3 regions of the Lysinibacillus sp. FJAT-14222 genome follow, and region 1 is predicted to be linked to each of the others. Evidence: riboswitches for the same ligand, from Rfam matches in the RefSeq annotation. Region 1 holds a riboswitch; each other region holds the start of a gene.

What was found. Region 1 has a riboswitch for lysine ahead of AN161_RS00695 (aspartate kinase). Riboswitches for the same ligand answer to the same signal wherever they lie in the genome.
Positions count from the first base shown of each region.
Region 2: linked by a shared signal. The riboswitch ahead of AN161_RS22640 (amino acid permease) and the one ahead of AN161_RS00695 (aspartate kinase) in region 1 are both predicted to bind lysine.
Region 3: linked by a shared signal. The riboswitch ahead of AN161_RS17010 (transporter substrate-binding domain-containing protein) and the one ahead of AN161_RS00695 (aspartate kinase) in region 1 are both predicted to bind lysine.

Region 1 is NZ_LIYL01000001.1:175,210-181,810, forward strand. Features, by position in the region: gene AN161_RS00680 (amino acid permease) at 1-1,249, shown strand, start outside; gene trxA (thioredoxin) at 1,392-1,703, shown strand; gene uvrC (excinuclease ABC subunit UvrC) at 1,814-3,604, shown strand; lysine riboswitch at 3,740-3,918, shown strand; gene AN161_RS00695 (aspartate kinase) at 4,122-5,348, shown strand; gene AN161_RS00700 (methyl-accepting chemotaxis protein) at 5,840-6,601, shown strand, end outside.
Region 2 is NZ_LIYL01000053.1:333-6,933, forward strand. Features, by position in the region: tRNA gene AN161_RS22555 (tRNA-Asp) at 1-22, shown strand, start outside; tRNA gene AN161_RS22560 (tRNA-Thr) at 35-107, shown strand; tRNA gene AN161_RS22565 (tRNA-Tyr) at 117-200, shown strand; tRNA gene AN161_RS22570 (tRNA-Trp) at 205-278, shown strand; tRNA gene AN161_RS22575 (tRNA-His) at 326-401, shown strand; tRNA gene AN161_RS22580 (tRNA-Gln) at 410-484, shown strand; tRNA gene AN161_RS22585 (tRNA-Lys) at 500-572, shown strand; tRNA gene AN161_RS22590 (tRNA-Arg) at 595-671, shown strand; tRNA gene AN161_RS22595 (tRNA-Pro) at 688-761, shown strand; tRNA gene AN161_RS22600 (tRNA-Ser) at 820-907, shown strand; tRNA gene AN161_RS22605 (tRNA-Phe) at 913-988, shown strand; tRNA gene AN161_RS22610 (tRNA-Gly) at 992-1,065, shown strand; tRNA gene AN161_RS22615 (tRNA-Ile) at 1,072-1,148, shown strand; tRNA gene AN161_RS22620 (tRNA-Asn) at 1,153-1,229, shown strand; tRNA gene AN161_RS22625 (tRNA-Glu) at 1,231-1,302, shown strand; gene AN161_RS22630 (nitric oxide synthase oxygenase) at 1,755-2,801, shown strand; gene AN161_RS22635 (MFS transporter) at 2,841-4,049, opposite strand; lysine riboswitch at 4,225-4,401, shown strand; gene AN161_RS22640 (amino acid permease) at 4,486-5,949, shown strand; gene AN161_RS22645 (response regulator transcription factor) at 6,415-6,601, shown strand, end outside.
Region 3 is NZ_LIYL01000042.1:23,604-30,204, reverse strand. Features, by position in the region: gene AN161_RS17020 (amino acid ABC transporter ATP-binding protein) at 1-191, opposite strand, end outside; gene AN161_RS17015 (amino acid ABC transporter permease) at 204-929, opposite strand; gene AN161_RS17010 (transporter substrate-binding domain-containing protein) at 1,124-1,990, opposite strand; lysine riboswitch at 2,106-2,292, opposite strand; gene odhB (2-oxoglutarate dehydrogenase complex dihydrolipoyllysine-residue succinyltransferase) at 2,808-4,040, opposite strand; gene AN161_RS17000 (2-oxoglutarate dehydrogenase E1 component) at 4,132-6,601, opposite strand, start outside.

The DNA of each region.
Region 1 (6,601 bases):
CAGTGCAGCCATTGATATGGCTGGGCCATCAGTACTTTTGGCGTACTTACTAGGTGGGATTATTCTGTTATTTGTTATGCAAGGTCTTGCGGAAATGGCTGTCCGAAATAGCGAAGCCAGAACATTTAGAGATTTAGTTCAAACAATTTTAGGGAAGTATCCAGCTTATTTTCTAGATTGGATCTATTGGAAAATGTGGGTGTTAAATATTGCAGCGGAATCCATTGTTGCGGCTATTTTTATTCAATATTGGTTGCCAGATTACCCAATTTGGATACTTGCATTATCTGTTTCGGTGTTAGTTACAGCTATTAACTTGTTATCAGTGAAAGTTTTTGCTGAAACTGAATATTGGCTGGCGTTAATTAAAATTACCGTTATTGTGGTGTTCATCATAGCGGGATTAATTTTATTACTTGTTACTTTTGGAAATCATACGGCTGTTGGTTTTTCTAATTTAACGGAGCAAGGTGGTTTCTTCCCGAACGGATCAACGGGTTTAATTGCTGCAATGCTTGTAGTTATTTATTCTTATGGTGGTACTGAAATTATTGGTATTACATTGGCTGAAACGAAAAATCCTGAAAAAGTAGTGCCAAAAGCTGTTCGCAGTACATTAGTTCGTATTGTGACTTTCTATTTACTGCCTTTCTTTATTATCGTAAGCTTGATTCCTTGGAATGAGGTTAATGGGGTGCCAGAAAGTCCGTTTGTGATGGTTTTTAAAATGATTGGAATTCCTGGTGCTGATCATATTATGAACGCTGTTGTTATACTCGCCATTATTTCATCAATGAACTCGGGACTTTATGGTTCATCTCGCGTTCTATATACACAAGCTGTGGACGGGCGTGTTCCTAAAATCTTTGCACATTTGTCGAAAAGAAAAGTTCCGGTATATGCCATATTAATGTGTACGTTAGCTTTATATATGGCCGTAATATTTTCTTTATTTGCGGGAAGCAAAACCTTTGATTTCTTAATGGGTTCACTTGGATACACTGTGTTATTCATTTGGCTAATTATTGCGATTGCGCATCTGAAATCGCGTAAAAAACAGCCGGAAGAAACAAGTGCCTATGCGGTAAAATGGTTCCCTTATACAACTTGGATAGCTATTATTGCGTTAAGTGCAATCCTGATTGGTATCATTTTTACAACATCTATTATCGTAACAGGTATTACATTAGCTATTTATCTCTTTATTACGTTAACTTATGTCTATAAAGGTCGTTTTCAAGAAAATTAGGCTTCATAACAAATAAACTTAATGCCTTTTTCGACTCTTTTATCCTTGTTTTTCTTAAATTATACAAACTAGGCAGATTGTTCGCTCAAGCGAATTTATCCATGCTATACTACAAGCATAGTAAGTTTAAGGAGGATTTCAAATGGCAATTGTACATGCAACAGATGCGACTTTCCAAGATGATATTAAAGAAGGGTTAGTGCTAGTAGACTTTTGGGCTGCTTGGTGCGGACCATGTAAAATGATTGGGCCAGTTCTTGAAGAAATGGACGCTGCAGGTAGTGCGGCTAAAATTGTAAAAGTAGATGTAGATAACAACCAAGGTACGGCAGCACAATATCAAATCATGTCTATCCCATCTTTACTATTATTTAAAGATGGTGAATTAGTAGACAAAACTGTTGGCTTCCAACCAAAAGAAGCGTTAGAAGCATTTATCACTAAACATGCTTAATCTGTAAGAAAACAAGAGTCGAGCCATCTATAGATGTGCTCGGCTTTTTTTCGTTATATAATAAAGAGTAAAGCGAACGCTAGTTTTAAGAAAAGGGGGGCAGGTAGGCGATGAATGATTTAATTAAACGGAAGCTTGAAATTTTACCAGATCAGCCTGGCTGCTATTTGATGAAGGATCGGCAAGGAACAATTATTTATGTTGGGAAGGCAAAAGTGCTAAAAAATCGAGTACGCTCGTATTTTACTGGTACTCATGAAGGGAAAACACAGAGACTTGTAAGTGAAATTGAAGATTTTGAGTACATTGTGACATCCTCCAATATTGAAGCTTTAATTTTAGAGCTTAATCTTATTAAACTTCATGATCCGAAGTACAATGTTATGCTGACGGATGATAAAACGTATCCGTATCTAAAAATTACGAATGAAAAACACCCACGTCTTATTACAACACGAAAAGTGAAAAAAGATAAGGCGAAGTATTTTGGTCCATATCCAAATGCATATGCAGCAAGTGAGACGAAAAAACTGCTTGATCGTTTATATCCGCTGCGAAAATGTGTACAACTGCCTTCCAAGGTTTGTTTATATTATCATATGGGACAATGTCTAGCCCCTTGTGTGAAAGATATTGATGCTCAAATTTACCACGATATGATTGAGGATATGACGAAATTTTTAAATGGTGGAGTTGAGGCTGTCAAAAAGGAGCTAGAGGTTAAAATGCTAGCGGCTGCAGAAAATTTAGAGTTTGAGCGTGCAAAGGAATTTCGCGATCAGATTGCACATATTGATACAGTCATGCAAAAGCAAAAAATCGTATCAAGTGATACAACGAACCGCGATGTATTTGGCTATGCAGTCGAGAAAGGCTGGATGTGTGTTCAAGTTTTCTTTGTTCGCCAAGGAAAGCTTATCGAGCGAGATGTCTCGATTTTCCCAATTTATCAAGAGGCAGAAGAGGAATTTTTAACGTTCGTTGGTCGATTTTACGACAAGCTAGAGCACATTAAGCCTAAGGAAATTTTTATCCCACAATCCATTGATGCGGATATTTTAATGGAATTACTAGATGTTAGGGTGCTGACACCGAAACGTGGGCAAAAAAAAGAGCTTGTTGAATTAGCGACTAAAAATGCTGAAATTGCTGTTGCAGCAAAGTTCCAGCTTATTGAACGTCAGGAAGAACGCACAATAGGGGCATGTGAGGCACTCGGTGAAGCTATGAGCATTTCTACGCCTTTACGGATTGAAGCTTTCGATAATAGCCATATGCATGGGACAGATGCTGTATCTGCAATGGTTGTATTTATCGATGGCAAACCTGCAAAGAAGGAGTATCGAAAGTACAAAACACGTACAGCTGCTAAACATGATGATTACGGAGCAATGCAGGAAGTAATCCGTCGTCGATACACCCGTGTATTAAAAGATGGTCTACCTTTGCCAGATTTAGTACTAATTGATGGTGGGAAGGGGCAAATGGAAGTCGCGCGAGAAGTATTAGAAGATGAGCTCGGCCTTGTCATTCCAATTGCCGGATTAGCAAAAGATGAAAAGCATAATACGTCACAGCTTTTATTTGGTGATCCAGCTGAAGTAATTGCGTTAAAGCGCACAAGCGATGGATTCTACTTACTGCAACGAATTCAGGACGAAGTACACCGCTTTGCTATTACCTTCTTACGACAGCAGCACGAGAAGCATGCTATACAATCTGTCCTCGATCAAATAGAAGGCATTGGTCCAAAGCGAAAACAGCAATTACTCAAGCATTTTGGCTCTGTCAAAAAAATTCGTGAGGCAAGTGAACACGCATTACAGGAAGCCGGTATTCCTGCTAATCTAGCTAGCAATATCTATGCTTATTTTCAACAAGAGACATTGTCAAAGGATTAGACATATGCTAAGGTTGTATATAACATTGCCCCTTCAATATAGCAATGTTATATACCGTGCCTTAGTTTTTCAGTAGTTTCTACTTATTAAATTGGAAATTTCTTCACTAAGGTTCAATAAAATACTTCACTATTTAGTGATGATAGAGGTGCAAGGTTCAAGAGTAGTACATTAGAGGACGAACGAGTCCAGTGAAAATGTATGAAAGGGGAGCTTGCCGAAGTAGAGCATCGTTGTTTCCGATGCTGTGCTGGTTTTGCATTTAAGAGATGTAAGACTGTCGATTCTAAACGTTTCGGAGAGCTATCACACATGCGCAAGTTTCTTTTATTGTACATGTTATAGGCAGCTTTCACGTTATGTGATAGCTGCCTTTTTAGTTTTTCTAGAGACAACCTTTTTTCAAGGCAGTTGCCCCTACCTAAGAGGTGATGCCAATCGTATTATTTCAAGGCTTAAAACTTATTAGTTACTTTATAATCAGCGAAATGATTGAATACGAAGGAGAATGATAAAGATGGAGAAAATTGTGATGAAATTTGGTGGTGCTGCATTAGCATCAACAGAGCACATTCAAAATGTTGCGAAAAAGGCGATTGCAGAAAAGGAAAGAGGTTTTGATGTTGTCGTTGTCACTGCAGCAATGGGGAGTATGGCTAAAGAATTAGCAAAGATGGCTCGTGATTTATCAGACAATGCATCTAAGCGTGAATTAGATGCACTATTTTCAACAACCTCACATCTAACAAGTACGTTAGTGGCAATTGCTTTGCAGGAAGAAGGATATGATGCAGTGTCATTAACAGGCTGGCAAGCAGGTATTCAAACTGATGATATGTATAGCAATGCCCGCATTGATGAGATTGATGCTAGTCGAATAGAAAAGCATTTTACACAGGGGGAAATCGTAATCGTTGCAGGGGAACAGGGTATCGATAATTCACGGAATATTACGACGTTTAGTAAAGGTGGGGCGGAAACATCGGCTATAGCTATTGCAGCAAAGTTGAAGGCGGAGCGCGTAGATATTTACACGAATGTGGATGGAGTATACACAGCTGATCCAAACCATGTTGCTGGGGCACAAAAGCTAAAAGAAATTTCTTACGATGAGATGCTAGAACTATCAAACTTAGGATCACAAATTTTACACCCGCGAGCTGTAGAGTTAGCAAAGAAGTTTCAAATCCCAGTTATCATTCGGTCGAGCGAAATAGATACAGTAGGTACTTTATTGAAGGAGGAAGTTGAAATGGAGAAAAATTTAATTGTACGTGGTGTTGCCTATGAGTCAGACGTTATTCGCCTAACGGTGGGTTATGATGCTTATTCAAATGCTTCGTTAGCAGATATGTTTACAATACTTGCAGAAAATCGCATAAACGTCGATATTATCGTACAAGCAATCATTGATGGCTTAAAGCCGACTGTATCGTTTACCATTTTAAAAGAGGAGTTCGCCGATGCATTACGTGTCCTAGAAGATAGCAAATTATCACTAGGGTTTAGTTTTGCTGATTTTGAAATCGGCTTAGCAAAAGTCTCTATTATTGGCTCAGGTATGGCATCTAATCCAGGAGTTGCTGCACGTATGTTTGATCGTTTACGTCGTGAAGGTATCCTGGTAAAAATGGTAAGTACATCTGAAATAAAAGTGTCCGTTGTTGTACCTCAGGACGAAATGATTCGTGCAGCAAATGCATTACATGATGAATTTAATTTAGAACAGGCGCTTTACATATAATATTGAAGAGGATGTGTCAGTAAAAGGCACATCTTTTCATGTTGTTGAAAAACTATTATGTCAATGAAATTAAAGGGGCATATTAAATAAAGTATGGTTCTATGGCAAAACGAGGGGGTGATTTCCGTTCCGGCTGGGCGCTTTGTTGCTGTCGCTTCGCTTTCGCACAGAGCAAAGCTTCCTGGGGCGTCCGATGAGCCGCTTGGGCCAACAAGTGTTTTTTGTGCGAAAGCGCAGCGTCAGTAACAACATAAGTAGGAAGCGACTCGACCGCCTACAGTGAAGAGATTAGCCTGAGATGAAAATTAGCCTCATTTAAAGACGCACAACATTATCAAGATCTCCTTGGCCATTTGTATTTCAACACTATGAATGGGATGTGTCAATAATGGACACATCTTATTTTTGTTTACATCAATTTAATACTCTATCCAATTTTATTGTTATATAATATAATTACATGTTTTACCAAGGGGAAGGTGGGAATTTGTATGGCATTATTAGGTTTATTTCAAAAGCCAATGGATGAAAGCGTTGAGATCCACAATGATTCTGAAATACAAATATTAAAAAAGCGAATTCTGGAATTGGAACTCGAGCAGGAAAGTATCGATGTGAAAAATGCGATTTTGGACTTTGTACTAGCACATATGGAGTTAATTAATTTTCAAACAGCTTTAAAGGTTCAAAGTGTCTCAACGAGTGTAGGGGATATTTCAGCAATGAGTGAGGAAATGTCGTCAAATACAGAAGAGATGCTAGCGGTTGAGCAAAATGCTAATGCAAATATTCAAGAGATAAAACTGCATTCGATACAACTAGTAGAGGATATGGAGACATCTATTACAAAAGGAGAGATGGTTCAGGAGCTGTTAGCCAAAGGAGCTCATTCAACAGAACAGCTGAATAATGAAATGAGTAAAATGAACGATATTGGTAAAAGTGTAACAGAGATTGCTGATCAAACACAATTATTGTCCTTAAATGCCTCTATTGAAGCTGCACGTGCTGGCGAACATGGAAAGGGCTTTAATGTTGTAGCGATGGAGGTAGGGAAGTTAGCTAACAGTTCTAAAGATTCATTGCAAGAAATGACGAAGATTCGATCAGTCATCGATAAGAAATTACATAATACAAAAACAAATATCGACCAAGTTGAACATTACTTCACTGATTTTTTAAGTATCATGAAAGCCAATATTGCTAATTTGACAGTAGCAAGTAAAAATATTGAAGAGGCAGCACATGGAATT
Region 2 (6,601 bases), on a different contig from region 1:
GGTTCGATCCCGGTCGGGACCGTCTTTTTTTTTTGCCGGTGTAGCTCAGTTGGTAGAGCAACTGACTTGTAATCAGTAGGTCGTGGGTTCGACTCCTATCGCCGGCATCATCCCATGGAGGGGTAGCGAAGAGGCTAAACGCGGCGGACTGTAAATCCGCTCCTTAGGGTTCGGCGGTTCGAATCCGTCCCCCTCCACCATTTTAGGGGCATAGTTCAACGGTAGAATAGAGGTCTCCAAAACCTTTGGTGTGGGTTCGATTCCTACTGCCCCTGCCAGGTTTCTAGGTACTCGTTATCAAACACTGCTGTGATTACATATAGTGGCGATTGTGGCGAAGTGGTTAACGCACCGGATTGTGGTTCTGGCATTCGTGGGTTCGATTCCCATCAGTCGCCCCATTTATTATTGGGGTATAGCCAAGCGGTAAGGCAACGGATTTTGATTCCGTCATGCCTAGGTTCGAATCCTAGTACCCCAGCCATTCATTTCTTAGTTTGAGCCATTAGCTCAGTTGGTAGAGCATCTGACTTTTAATCAGAGGGTCGAAGGTTCGAGTCCTTCATGGCTCATCAAGTTTTTATAAAAAAATATGCGCCCGTAGCTCAATTGGATAGAGCGTCTGACTACGGATCAGAAGGTTATGGGTTCGACTCCTGTCGGGCGCGCCAAAAAACCTAATTGTATCGGAATGTAGCTCAGCTTGGTAGAGCACTTGGTTTGGGACCAAGGGGTCGTAGGTTCGAATCCTGTCATTCCGATCATCTTTCCTAAATGTTGGGATCTTAGCTCAACAGATTCACCGTTTATTAATATTTTGGAGGTATACCCAAGTCTGGCTGAAGGGATCGGTCTTGAAAACCGACAGGCGGGTAACACCGCGCGGGGGTTCGAACTACCTCCTCCATTTCCGGGTCAGTAGCTCAGTTGGTAGAGCATTAGATTGAAGCTCTAAGTGTCGGCGGTTCGATTCCGTCCTGACCCACCATATGCGGGTGTAGTTTAATGGTAAAACCTCAGCCTTCCAAGCTGATGTCGTGAGTTCGATTCTCATCACCCGCTCCAAATAATGGGCCTATAGCTCAGCTGGTTAGAGCGCACGCCTGATAAGCGTGAGGTCGATGGTTCGAGTCCATTTAGGCCCACCATTATTCCGAAGTAGCTCAGTTGGTAGTAGCACCTGACTGTTAATCAGGTTGTCGCAGGTTCGAGTCCTGCCTTCGGAGCCACGGCCCGTTGGTCAAGTGGTTAAGACACCGCCCTTTCACGGCGGTAACACGGGTTCGAATCCCGTACGGGTCATCAAGCATGTTGCACATTTGTGCAACATGCTTTTTTTATGCCAACTATAATGATAAATAAAGATCACCATTCGTTAAGGAAATTTTATTTCTAATGCACACGCAATAACGTCTAATCCTAAATACTGAGAAGAGATTAATAATGATAAACAAAATTGCAAATGTAACTGAAGTCTTCTCATGTATTACCTACTTCTACATAAAAAAACGTTATAATAGCGAACCCATGCTTAACAGTTTTTCCTTTGTAATTCCTCAGTATATTTATAATGGCTACTGATATGTATCTTTTCCTTAATCCATAAATAACTTTAGTTTTAGAGAAATAGAAGAAATGATATGAAATATTGAACAAAGTATTTCATATATGAAAGATGTATGTTTTCTAGCAGATTTTTTCGTGGTGATTATAGTTCCATTACTCTAATATGAGGGTAGATGGAGGAATTCGACATGAATTTACATGAGATACAGCGGTTTTTAGAACTTTATCAAATGGAACAAAATGAGTCTAAAGCATGGCTAGAAAATAAATTACAGCAAATTAAAGCAGCAGGAAAATATATACCGACAACAGAAGAATTAACCTTTGGTGCACGAGTGGCATGGCGCAATAGTAATAAGTGCATTGGCCGCTTATTTTGGCAGTCGCTACATGTTGTAGATGCCCGCGATATTTCAAATGAAGAGGATATCTTCAATGCTTTGCTTGAGCATATTCAATATGCAACAAATGACGGAAAAATCCGCCCAACAATAACCGTTTTTGCACCAGGGCGAGTTCGTATTTGGAATCATCAGCTAATCCGTTATGCAGGCTATGAAATGGACTCAGGAATCGTTGGGGATCCACATTCCGTAGAGTTTACAAAAATATGTGAATCCCTTGGCTGGCAAGGCGAGAAAACAGCATTTGATGTGCTTCCGCTTGTTATACAGATAGATGGAAGGGATCCGCAAGCGTTTACAATCCCTGATGAATATGTACTCGAGGTACCGATTCGTCATCCTGAATCTTCTCAAGTCGAAAAGCTAGGATCTAAATGGTATGCAGTGCCAATTATTTCGAGCATGCGCTTCCAAATGGCAGGTATCGATTTTCAGGCAGCCCCATTTAATGGTTGGTATATGGGCACTGAAATCGGGGCACGTAATTTAGCAGATCACGATCGTTATAATATGCTGCCCGCTATAGCAGAAATTTTTAATCTCGATACAACAAAACAGGCTTCACTATGGCGTGATCGTGCATTAGTTGAGCTGAATATTGCAGTTCTCCATTCCTTTAAAGAAGACGGTGTGAGCATTGTAGATCATCATACCGCAGCTCAGCAATTTAAATTATTTGAGGAAGCTGAAACAGCAGCAGAGCGTGAGCTTACAGGCAATTGGACGTGGCTGATTCCACCTCTTTCACCAGCTACGACTCATATTTTCCATAAGCCTTATGTTAATCTTTACAATACACCGAATTATTTTTATCAGAAACCACCTTATTAGTAGAGAAAGGCAGCTCACTTTAAACATGAGCCGCCTTTTTTAATTTACATATTCATTTTTAGAAGCCCTAAAAGAGCATAAGAAGAGGATCAATACAACGACAATGAAGAGCCAACCAGCGATGTTCCAACCACCGAATAAATCATGCAAATACCCAAATAAGATTGGACCAATTGCGGCTAATAAATATCCTAATGATTGTGCAAACCCTGATAAATCTGCTGCCTCAAAAGCTGTACGGGTACGTAGTGTAAAGAACATCATCGCTAATGAGAATGAAGCTCCTCCTGCTAAGCCTAGTAGCACCATCCATAGTACAGCGAGGCTTGTCCATTCCATCACTACTCCGATAAAGCCAACTAAGTAAAATACCGTAAACATTAATACGAGAGGACGTTGAGATGTCATTTTACTTGCGATAATAGGCACAGCTAGAGCCATTGGGACTTGTGAAATTTGCATGATGGAAAACATCCAGCCTGCACGATCTGCTGCTAATCCTTGCGCTGTATATATTTCAGGAATCCAAGCCGCGGTTGTATAGAATAATAATGACTGTAATCCCATAGCACCTGTTACTGCCCAAGTAACTGGTGATTTCCATAATGGTGTACGTTCTTTCGTAGTCTCAACAATAGGCTCAGGCTTATTAAATTTTAACTGTGGAATCCAAATTAAAATAGTTAACACCACAAGAATAAGCGCGATTGCCAGAGCACCTTGCCAGCCAAGTGATGAATTGGCAACAGGATAGCTAATGCCAGCACCGAGTCCAGCTGTCAAATTCATCGACATTGTGAAAAATGCCATAAGTAAACCTACTTGATAGGGAAACTTCAATTTAAGCAAACCTGGAATAAGTACGTTACCAAATGAAATGGCTATACCAATTAGCACAGTACCAAACAGGAGTAAACCAGTTGTGCCAAGGGAGCGTAGTACAATCCCTAATGCTAAAAGAATAGTCGATAAAAATAATGTTAATTCTAGCCCCAATCTACGTGCAACAATTGGTGCAAATGGTGATATGATTGCAAATGCAAGCAATGGGATTGTTGTTAGAAAGCCCGCTAGTATATTGGATATGCCGAGGTCTTCACGGATAAAGGAAATAATAGGTCCAACAACTGTTAACGGCATCCGTAATGTCGAGGCAATACAAATTATGCCGATGACTAGTAATAAGGTTGTTCCTCTCCAGCTAATTTTCTTGTTAGGATAAGTATTGGAATGTTCATGAGTAGTCAAATAAATCCCCCCTGTTAGAACAATTATAACTGAACCACTATACCACTTTATCACACTGTTAAAAATAGTAGAAAATTCATAAAATACAGAACATTACTCAGGTTATTGAAATGTCATAGGTCGTATGTTAAACTAATACACATCATAAATTTAATATTTATATGCCTCATGTTTGTATTGAGGTAGAGGTCGCGATATTTAAGAGTATGCTAATGGAAATGACAAGCATTAGAGATATTAGTTGAAAGGAAATATCGCCGAAGTGTGAGGGGACTTGAAAACCTCATGCTGGGGCTGTCTCCGAAAGGAACAGAACTGTCACGTTTGGACAACGTGTTGAGCTATCATTTTGAAGGAACAGAGGATTTACTTAGCCATCACAGCGTTCATGTGATGGCGTTTTTTTTGCCTCTTAAAAAAGGAAGGAAGCTATATCGTGAGTGAAATAAAAGTCAATCAGCTCGGCCATAAAGCGCCGAAGCTGAAAAAAGAATTAAAAAGCCGTCATATTACAATGATTTCATTAGGCGGTACAATCGGTACAGGATTGTTTTTAGCTAGTGGTGGTGCCATTGCACAAGCAGGTCCTGGCGGTGCGCTGCTCGCTTATGGACTAATCGGTATTATGGTGTATTTTTTAATGACGAGCTTAGGCGAAATGGCAGCCTATATGCCATCATCGGGTTCATTTAGTACGTATGCTACAAAGTTTGTAGATCCAGCTTTAGGCTTTGCACTTGGTTGGAACTACTGGTACAACTGGGCAATTACAATTGCGGCAGAAATTGCTGCTGTATCATTAATTATGAAATATTGGTTCCCAGATAGCTCATCAGCACTTTGGACTGTTTTATTTATTGCTGTAGTTTTAACGTTCAATCTATTATCGGTAAAAAGCTATGGTGAAAGTGAATATTGGTTTGCGATGATAAAAGTTGCAACGGTGATCATTTTTATTATCATCAGTCTCTTAATGATTTTTGGAATTTTAGGAGGACAAGCTCCTGTAGGATTTACGAATTTCTTCATTAGTGATGGACCATTCCACGGTGGATTCCTTGCTACATTTGGTATTTTCTTAGCTGCGGGATTCTCATTCCAAGGGACAGAGTTACTTGGAATAACAGCAGGTGAAACAGATGACCCTGGTAAAAATATTCCGAAAGCTGTTAAGTCTGTTTTCTGGCGAATTATTTTATTCTATATTTTAGCGATTGCTGCAATTGGGATGCTGATCCCATTTACAGACGAACGTTTGTTATCTGAAGATATCGCTGTATCACCATTCACACTGGTGTTCGACCGTTTAGGAATTGCCTTTGCTGCTTCATTGATGAATGCCATCATTCTAACGGCTATGCTGTCAGCAGGGAATTCAGGGCTCTACGCATCTTCACGTATGCTTTGGCAATTAGCGGTAGATGGACATGCACCAAAAATTTTCATGAAATTAAGTCGTAGAGGTATTCCAATCTACGCATTAATGGCGACATTAGCTGTAGGCTGTCTAGCATTTCTAGCATCGTTCTTTGGTGACGGTGTTGTCTATATATGGCTTTTAAATGCCTCTGGGATGTCAGGCTTCATTGCTTGGCTAGGAATTGCTTTTAGCCATTACCGTTTCCGTCGAGCTTTCGAGGTACAGGGCTTGGATCCAAAATTGTTGCCGTATAAAGCAAGGCTATTTCCATTCGGTCCGCTATTTGCCTTTACGGTTTGTATGATTGTTGTTATTGGGCAAAACTACAATGCCTTTATGGGAGATACAATAGATTGGTACGGAATCCTTGTCTCATATATCGGGATTCCACTGTTCTTACTGTTATGGCTTGGCTATAAAATCAAGAATAAAACAAAAATGCTTCCATTAGAGCAATGTGATTTAAAAGTAGAACAATAAAAAATAAAACTGTCCTGTGAGTCATAGAAAATGACTTGCAGGACAGTTTTTTTAGTTAAGAAATGAATTTGTAACCCTAAACGTACAATCTTGTCAGAAAAAAACTCCAAGTGAACCATCAATCTTTAAGCTCCAAAACCTCGTAAACCCAAAATAGCAATCATCAATCCATAGATTACTATAATAAACAAAATAATGAGCAATCCCAAATATTTTGAAATACCTGTTTGTTTTGATCTAATTCCGGATATCCCAAAATAAATACTCATTATCCAGAGTAAAGCACCTAAATAAAAGTAAATACCAAAAATTAGCATTCAGATAAAATTTATTCATTCTGGTTGAAAAGGAAGGATTTTAGTTTTCAAAATTATTGCCTGCTTTTGGTGCTAAATCTTAATATGGTAGACTGTTGTATAAATGGCAATTGATAAAAAGCTTTATGTTGGGAAGAGGTGTATGAAAGTGCAAAAGCATATTTTACTAGTAGAAGATGACGAAGCGATTCGTGAAATGGTAGAAAACTATTTAACGATGGAGGGGTTCCTTGTTACCTCTGCAGTGAATGGAGAAGAGGCATTACAAAATTGTTTAAACAAACCCTTTGATTTAGTTATCTTGGATATTATGATACCGAAACTTAATGGATTAG
Region 3 (6,601 bases), on a different contig from region 1:
CCTTTGTAAATAATTTGACCACCACTTGGCGTTTCCAGTAAATTAATGCAGCGTAGTAGTGTTGATTTACCAGATCCTGAAGAACCGATTAAGCAGACAACCTCGCCCTTTTCTACTTGGAAATTTACATCCTTTAACACTTGGTTACGCCCAAATGATTTACTTAAATGCTCTATTTTAATAACCGTCATTTGTTCGTCCCCCTATACTGCTTCTTTCTGTTCTTTTTGGTAAGCATCTGGACCATCCAGTCGTTTTTCTACATACAGTAAAATTCTTGATGCTGTGAATGTCATGATGAAGTAAAGGACACAAGCTACAAAGAAGGATTCAAAATAGCGGAAGTTATTACCGGCAATCGATTTTGTTTGGAAGAATAATTCCGTAACCCCGATAACGTTTAATACTGCTGTATCTTTAATATTCATAATTAATTGGTTACCTGTAGCAGGTAATACATTTCGTGCAACTTGAGGTAAAACAACGTGTAGCATGATTTGGAAATGATTCATACCGATTGCTGAAGCAGCCTCATACTGTCCTTTATCAATTGAAACAATACCACCACGCACAATTTCCGTCATATAAGCCCCTGTATTTAGTGAAACGACTAAAATACCGGCCGTAATAAAGTGCATATCAATGCCAAATGCCATATCTAGTCCGTAAAATACAACCATCGCTTGTACAATCATTGGTGTACCACGGAAGAATTCAACATAGCATGTTAGTATAAAATTAATGAGCTTCAAGCAATAATATTTTACACCCTTTTTACGAACTTTGATGGTATGCATAATCCCGATAAAAAATCCGATAAGTGCACCAATAATTGTACTAATAATCGAAATAAGTAATGTATAATACGCACCCCGTAAAAACATTTGCCAGTTGTTCTCAACAATTGAAATAATCCATTCAAAACTCATGATGTTCCTCCTAACAACGTCGTGTTGCTTGTTCGTTCCAGTATCGTCTTAGCAATCTCCCTTTTTGATTGGAGCTTCTGTTTCTTTTATTTTATGAAACTTTTAGCTAAGACATTATCATTATTTAGAGAGATTCTTGTAGAATAATGATGAAATGATATTGCACGGACTAGTAAGCAGCCCGTGCAGTCATGTTATTGTGCTGCTGGTTGTTGATGAATTGCTTCTTCCATAATTTTTTGGCGATCATCTTCAGAAATACCTTTTAGGATTTCATTGATTTTTTCAAGATCTGCATCATTTTTACGTAAACCAACTGCAATAGATGTATTTGAAACATCAGTGTCAAAGCCTTTTTCAAACTTTACATATGTGAATTTATCGTTTGCAGCAGCAGCGGAAATACCTTCTGGGCGTTCTGCTACATAGCCATCAATTTTTCCAGCTTCTAATGCTACACGCATTGCTGGGAAGCTATCCATTGCTGTTTGTTTTTTTACATCTTTGATTTGATCAATAACAGTGTAGTTAGATGTATTTAATTGTGATGTGATCTTTGCTCCAGAAAAATCTTGGATAGATTTTGCTTTTTCATATTTACTGCCTTTTTTAATAACCATTACAAAATCAGATGTATAGTAGTTTTCTGTGAAATCGATAGTTTGCTTACGTTCTTCAGTAGGTGACATACCTGCAATGATTGCATCGATTTTATTTGATTGTAGAGCTGGTACTAAGCCATCCCATTCCAATTTTACGATGACTAATTCTTTTCCTAAGCCTTCAGCTATTTTTTTCGCCATTTGCACATCATAACCGCCTGCATACTCTGCATTATCGGCAATTTTTACTGCGCCATTTGCATCACCTTGCTGGGTCCAGTTAAACGGAGCATAGCCTGCTTCCATCCCGATACGGAATTGGCCGCCACCTTCATCCTTATTCGTTTTACTACCCTCATTACTAGATGACGTCGTATCCTTTTTGTCACCAGTACCACAAGCTGCTAGCAAAATTGCTGTCATTACGGTCAACATTAATACCAACCATTTTCTTTTCATGTAAAACTCCCCTTTTCTGTAAAAAAATAAGACAACTGTACCAAAAAAGACCTAAGTTCTGAACTTAGGTCTTACTTTTTTAACAGTTGCCCAAATCCTCACTATTATTCCATCATTCCGAGATAGCACAACCTAGTAAATCTGGAAAGTAATTTACTAGGACAGTCCTGCACTTATTCACTGCAGACCCAGCATAAAAGTACGAGCTCCTTTTATACTTCGGCGATATTTCCTTCTCCATTGCGTCTTCGCTTGCTTGCACTCAACAATGAACTAATAAATACCGCGCCTCTACCTCACAATAGAACAAAAGTGAGGTTTGTTTATTTAATTGATAATTAGATACTACTATAAAACTAAGTTATTCGTCAAGATAATTTTATTACTTTTCTGACTAATTACAATATTAGGGTTTTATTTTTCTTAAAGGATCATCACCATAACGTGTGGTTGATTTCCGTTCCGGCTAGGTGCTTTCTTGGGGGCGTCCGATGAGCCACTTGTGATACTGATCTCTAAGGAGGTCCAGTTTACACTTCAATCAAATACATGGCATTCTTTTTATCCCTACCTTTTGATAACGATCTTTTTTAGAAAATTCGCAAATATTTACTACTAAACTTTCATTCTAATGATTCAAAAGAAGCTATTAGTTAGGATAATTGATACCTTATCTACCATATACTTTTTTACTATATGAAGCTTTCATAACATTGTGGCGGCTGCCTAATGATTCTTTCCGGCGCTTTCATTGAATGTTTCATAAAAAGAAAAACCCCTGCAAAACAATGTTCGCAGGGGTAATAAATCATTGGAATTAAGAATTTAATAATAAATCTTCTGGGTTTTCAAGTAGTTCTTTAACAGTTTTAAGGAAGCCTACAGAATCTTTACCATCGATAATACGGTGGTCATAAGAAAGAGCTAAGTACATCATTGGGCGAACTTCTACTTCACCATTCACTTCAACTGGACGTTTTTTGATAGTGTGCATACCTAGGATAGCTGCTTGTGTACCATTCATGATAGGTGTAGACATTAATGAACCGAATACTCCACCATTTGTAATTGTGAATGAGCCACCTTGAAGATCTGCTAAACCTAATTTTTTGTCGCGTGCTTTTTTCGCTAGGTCTGCAATTGAATCTTCAATTTCAGCGAAGTTTTTGCGGTCAGCGTCACGTACAACTGGTACTACTAAACCTTCTTCTGTTGATACAGCTACACCGATATCAAAGAAGTTGTTTAAGTGAATTTCATCACCAGCGATTTGTGCGTTCACATATGGGTATTTTTTAAGTGCTGCCACTACTGCTTTTGTGAAGAATGACATGAAACCAAGTTTTGAGCCAGTTGACTCGAAGAATTGGTCTTTTTTACGAGAACGTAAAGCCATAATGTTTGTCATATCTACTTCGTTGAATGTTGTTAACATTGCTGTAGATTGTTTTACTTCAAGTAAACGTTTTGCAATTGTTTGGCGACGACGGCTCATTTTTTCAACTGTTACACGTGATTCATCTACAGCTGCTTTAGGTGCTGCTGGAGCTGCTTGTGGTGCTGCCACTGGAGCTGTACCATGAGCTGCTACGTCTTGTACACGTACACGGCCTTGTGGATCTACTGGAGATACAGCAGCAAGGTCAATACCTTTTTCACGAGCAAGTTTACGAGCTGCTGGAGATGCGATTACACGCTCACCAGAAGTTTCTTCTACAACTGGAGCTGCTGCAACCGGAGCAGGTGCCGCTTGTGGCGCTGCTGGAGCTGGAGCTGCTGCTGCAACTGGTGCCGCTGGAGCAGGTGCTGCACCTTCGCCGGCTTCTACTACTGCGATTACTTGACCTACAAGTACAGTATCGCCTTCTTCAGCTAAAATTTGAGTTAAAACTCCCGCTTCTTCAGAAATGATTTCAGCGTTTACTTTGTCTGTTTCAAGTTCAACGATGAATTCACCTTTTTCAACGCGATCGCCCACTTTTTTTACCCATTGTGCGATACTACCTTCTGTAATCGATTCTGCTAATTCAGGGACTTTAATTTCAGCCACTTTCATTTCCTCCTTTAATTAACGTGCATTGTGCACATAAAAGGGCTACTGCCTAAGCAAGTAGCCCGGCTCTCAAAAATTTATTATATGACTATTTAACCTTTACAGGCTCAGCAACTGCTTCTTCAACAAGTGCGGCTTGAGCTGCTTTATGAGAATCTGCATCACCTTCAGAAGTAGAGCTCATTGCAGGACGACCTACATAACGTAGCTTTTTACCTTCAGAAATTTCATGTAATGTTTCTAATGCATAATTCCAAGTACCTTGGTTTTTAGGTTCTTCTTGTACCCAAACAACTTCTTTTACATTAGGATACTTAGCAATAATACCAGCAACTTGTTCTTTTGGGAATGGGTAAAGCTGTTCTACACGAACAATGTGTACGTGATCGAAGCCTTCACCATCTTTTACACGGTCAGCTATGTCAATCATTACTTTACCTGTACCTAATACAATACGCTCTACAGCGTTTTCTTTTGAACCTAAACCTGGTTGCTCAATTACTTCTTGGAATGAGCCATTTGCTAATTGATCAGCATTTGCAGCAGCTAATGGGTGACGAAGTAAGAATTTAGGTGCTACAACTACAAGCGGACGAACACCTTCTGTTCCTAATAATGCTGCTTGACGGCGTAATAAGTGGTAGTAGTTACCTGCATTTGAACAGTTTGCTACAAACCAGTTATTTTCAGCTGACATTTGTAAATAACGTTCCATACGGCTTGAAGAGTGTTCTGGACCTTGACCTTCATAACCATGTGGTAAAAGTATAACTAAACCAGATTTTTGACCCCATTTAGCACGTGCACCTGAAATAAAGTTATCAAACATAACTTGTGCCATGTTTGCAAAGTCACCGAATTGAGCTTCCCAAACAGATAAAACATTACCATTTTCTAAATTATAACCATATTCAAAGCCCACTACCCCTGCTTCTGTCAGTGGAGAGTTGTGTACTGTAAATGATGCATTTGAACCAGAAATATGGTGAAGTGGCGTGAATACATTGCCATTGTTTTTGTCATGTAACACTAAGTGGCGTTGAGAGAACGTACCACGTTGTGCATCTTGACCTGTAAAACGTACTGGTGTGCCATCTTGAATAATTGTTGCATAAGCTAAAGTTTCTGCATGACCCCAGTCGATTTTTGCAGAAGCAAATGCATCACGGCGTTTTTCTAAAATTTTGCCAAGCTTTTTCTGTGGCTCGAAGTTTTCTTCAAACACTAAAAGCTCTTCGTTAATTGTTTCTAGACGTTCCGCACCAACTGCTGTATCAATTTGTGGGAATTCTACTTTTAATTCCTCTGGCATTTCTAAATGCTTGTGCTCATCTTTATCTGCCATTTCTTTTACATGATCATAAGCTGCTTGCATTTCTGCATAAATAGCTGCATCTAATGCTGCTACTTCATCAGCAGAAACTACACCCTCAGCTGCTAATTGCGCACCGTATAAAGCACGAACTGTTTCATGTTTAGCAACTAATTTGTATGTTTCAGGGTTTGTAACAGTTGGATCGTCAGTTTCATTGTGACCGTGACGACGGTAACCAACTAAGTCAACAACGATATCTTTACCGAATTTTTGACGGTAGCTAGCTGCAAAACGACCTACTAAAGTTACAGCCTCAGGGCTATCTGCATTTACGTGTATAACCGGCACTTCATAACCTTTTGCTGGGTCAGAAGAGTAAACAGATGAGCGAGAGTCTTGGTGTTCAGTTGTAAATCCAATCATGTTGTTAGCAATGATGTGGATTGTACCACCAGTAGTGAAACCTTCAGTTTTTGCAAAGTTTAATACTTCTGTTACGATACCTTGACCTGGGAATGCAGCGTCACCATGCACTAGGATTCCTAATCCTTTTGTGCGGTCATGGACAGCTTGCCCTGGCTTAGAAGTATCATCTTGTGCTGCTCGAGCAGTACCTAAAACAACTGGATTTCCTACTTCTAAGTGAGATGGGTTATAGGCAAGTTTAACATTCATACCCGATTCACGGTTGTAAGAAGCACCCATGTGGTATTTTACATCACCTGTCCAACCTTTTGTTATTTCAAGGCGACCATGTTCTGGAATAAATAAATCATTAGATACATGTGCAAAATCAGAGAACATCATGTCATACGGTTTATTTAAAATATGTGTTAAAACATTTAAGCGACCACGGTGAGCCATTCCAATACGTACTTTTTCTACGTTATTTGCTTCAGATGTTTTAATAATTTCATCGAATAGGACGATTTGAGTATCTAAACCTTCACCAGAGAATCGCTTTTGACCTACAAAAGTTTTATGAATAAACTTCTCGAAATTTTCAACGCGAGTTAAACGATCTAATAAAGCTTTTTTCTCATCAGAAGCTAATGCTTGTTTAAATGAACCTGTTTCAATTTGTGCTTGAATCCAATCACGTTCTTCTGTTGCTACTACGTGATTATATTCAAATGCTACTTTTTCTGTATAAACGGATTTTAAGTAATTGATTGCATCCTTACCATTTTTCACGTTTGCTGGCACATCTTTGAAGAAGATAGCTGCAGGAATTTCAGCTAAA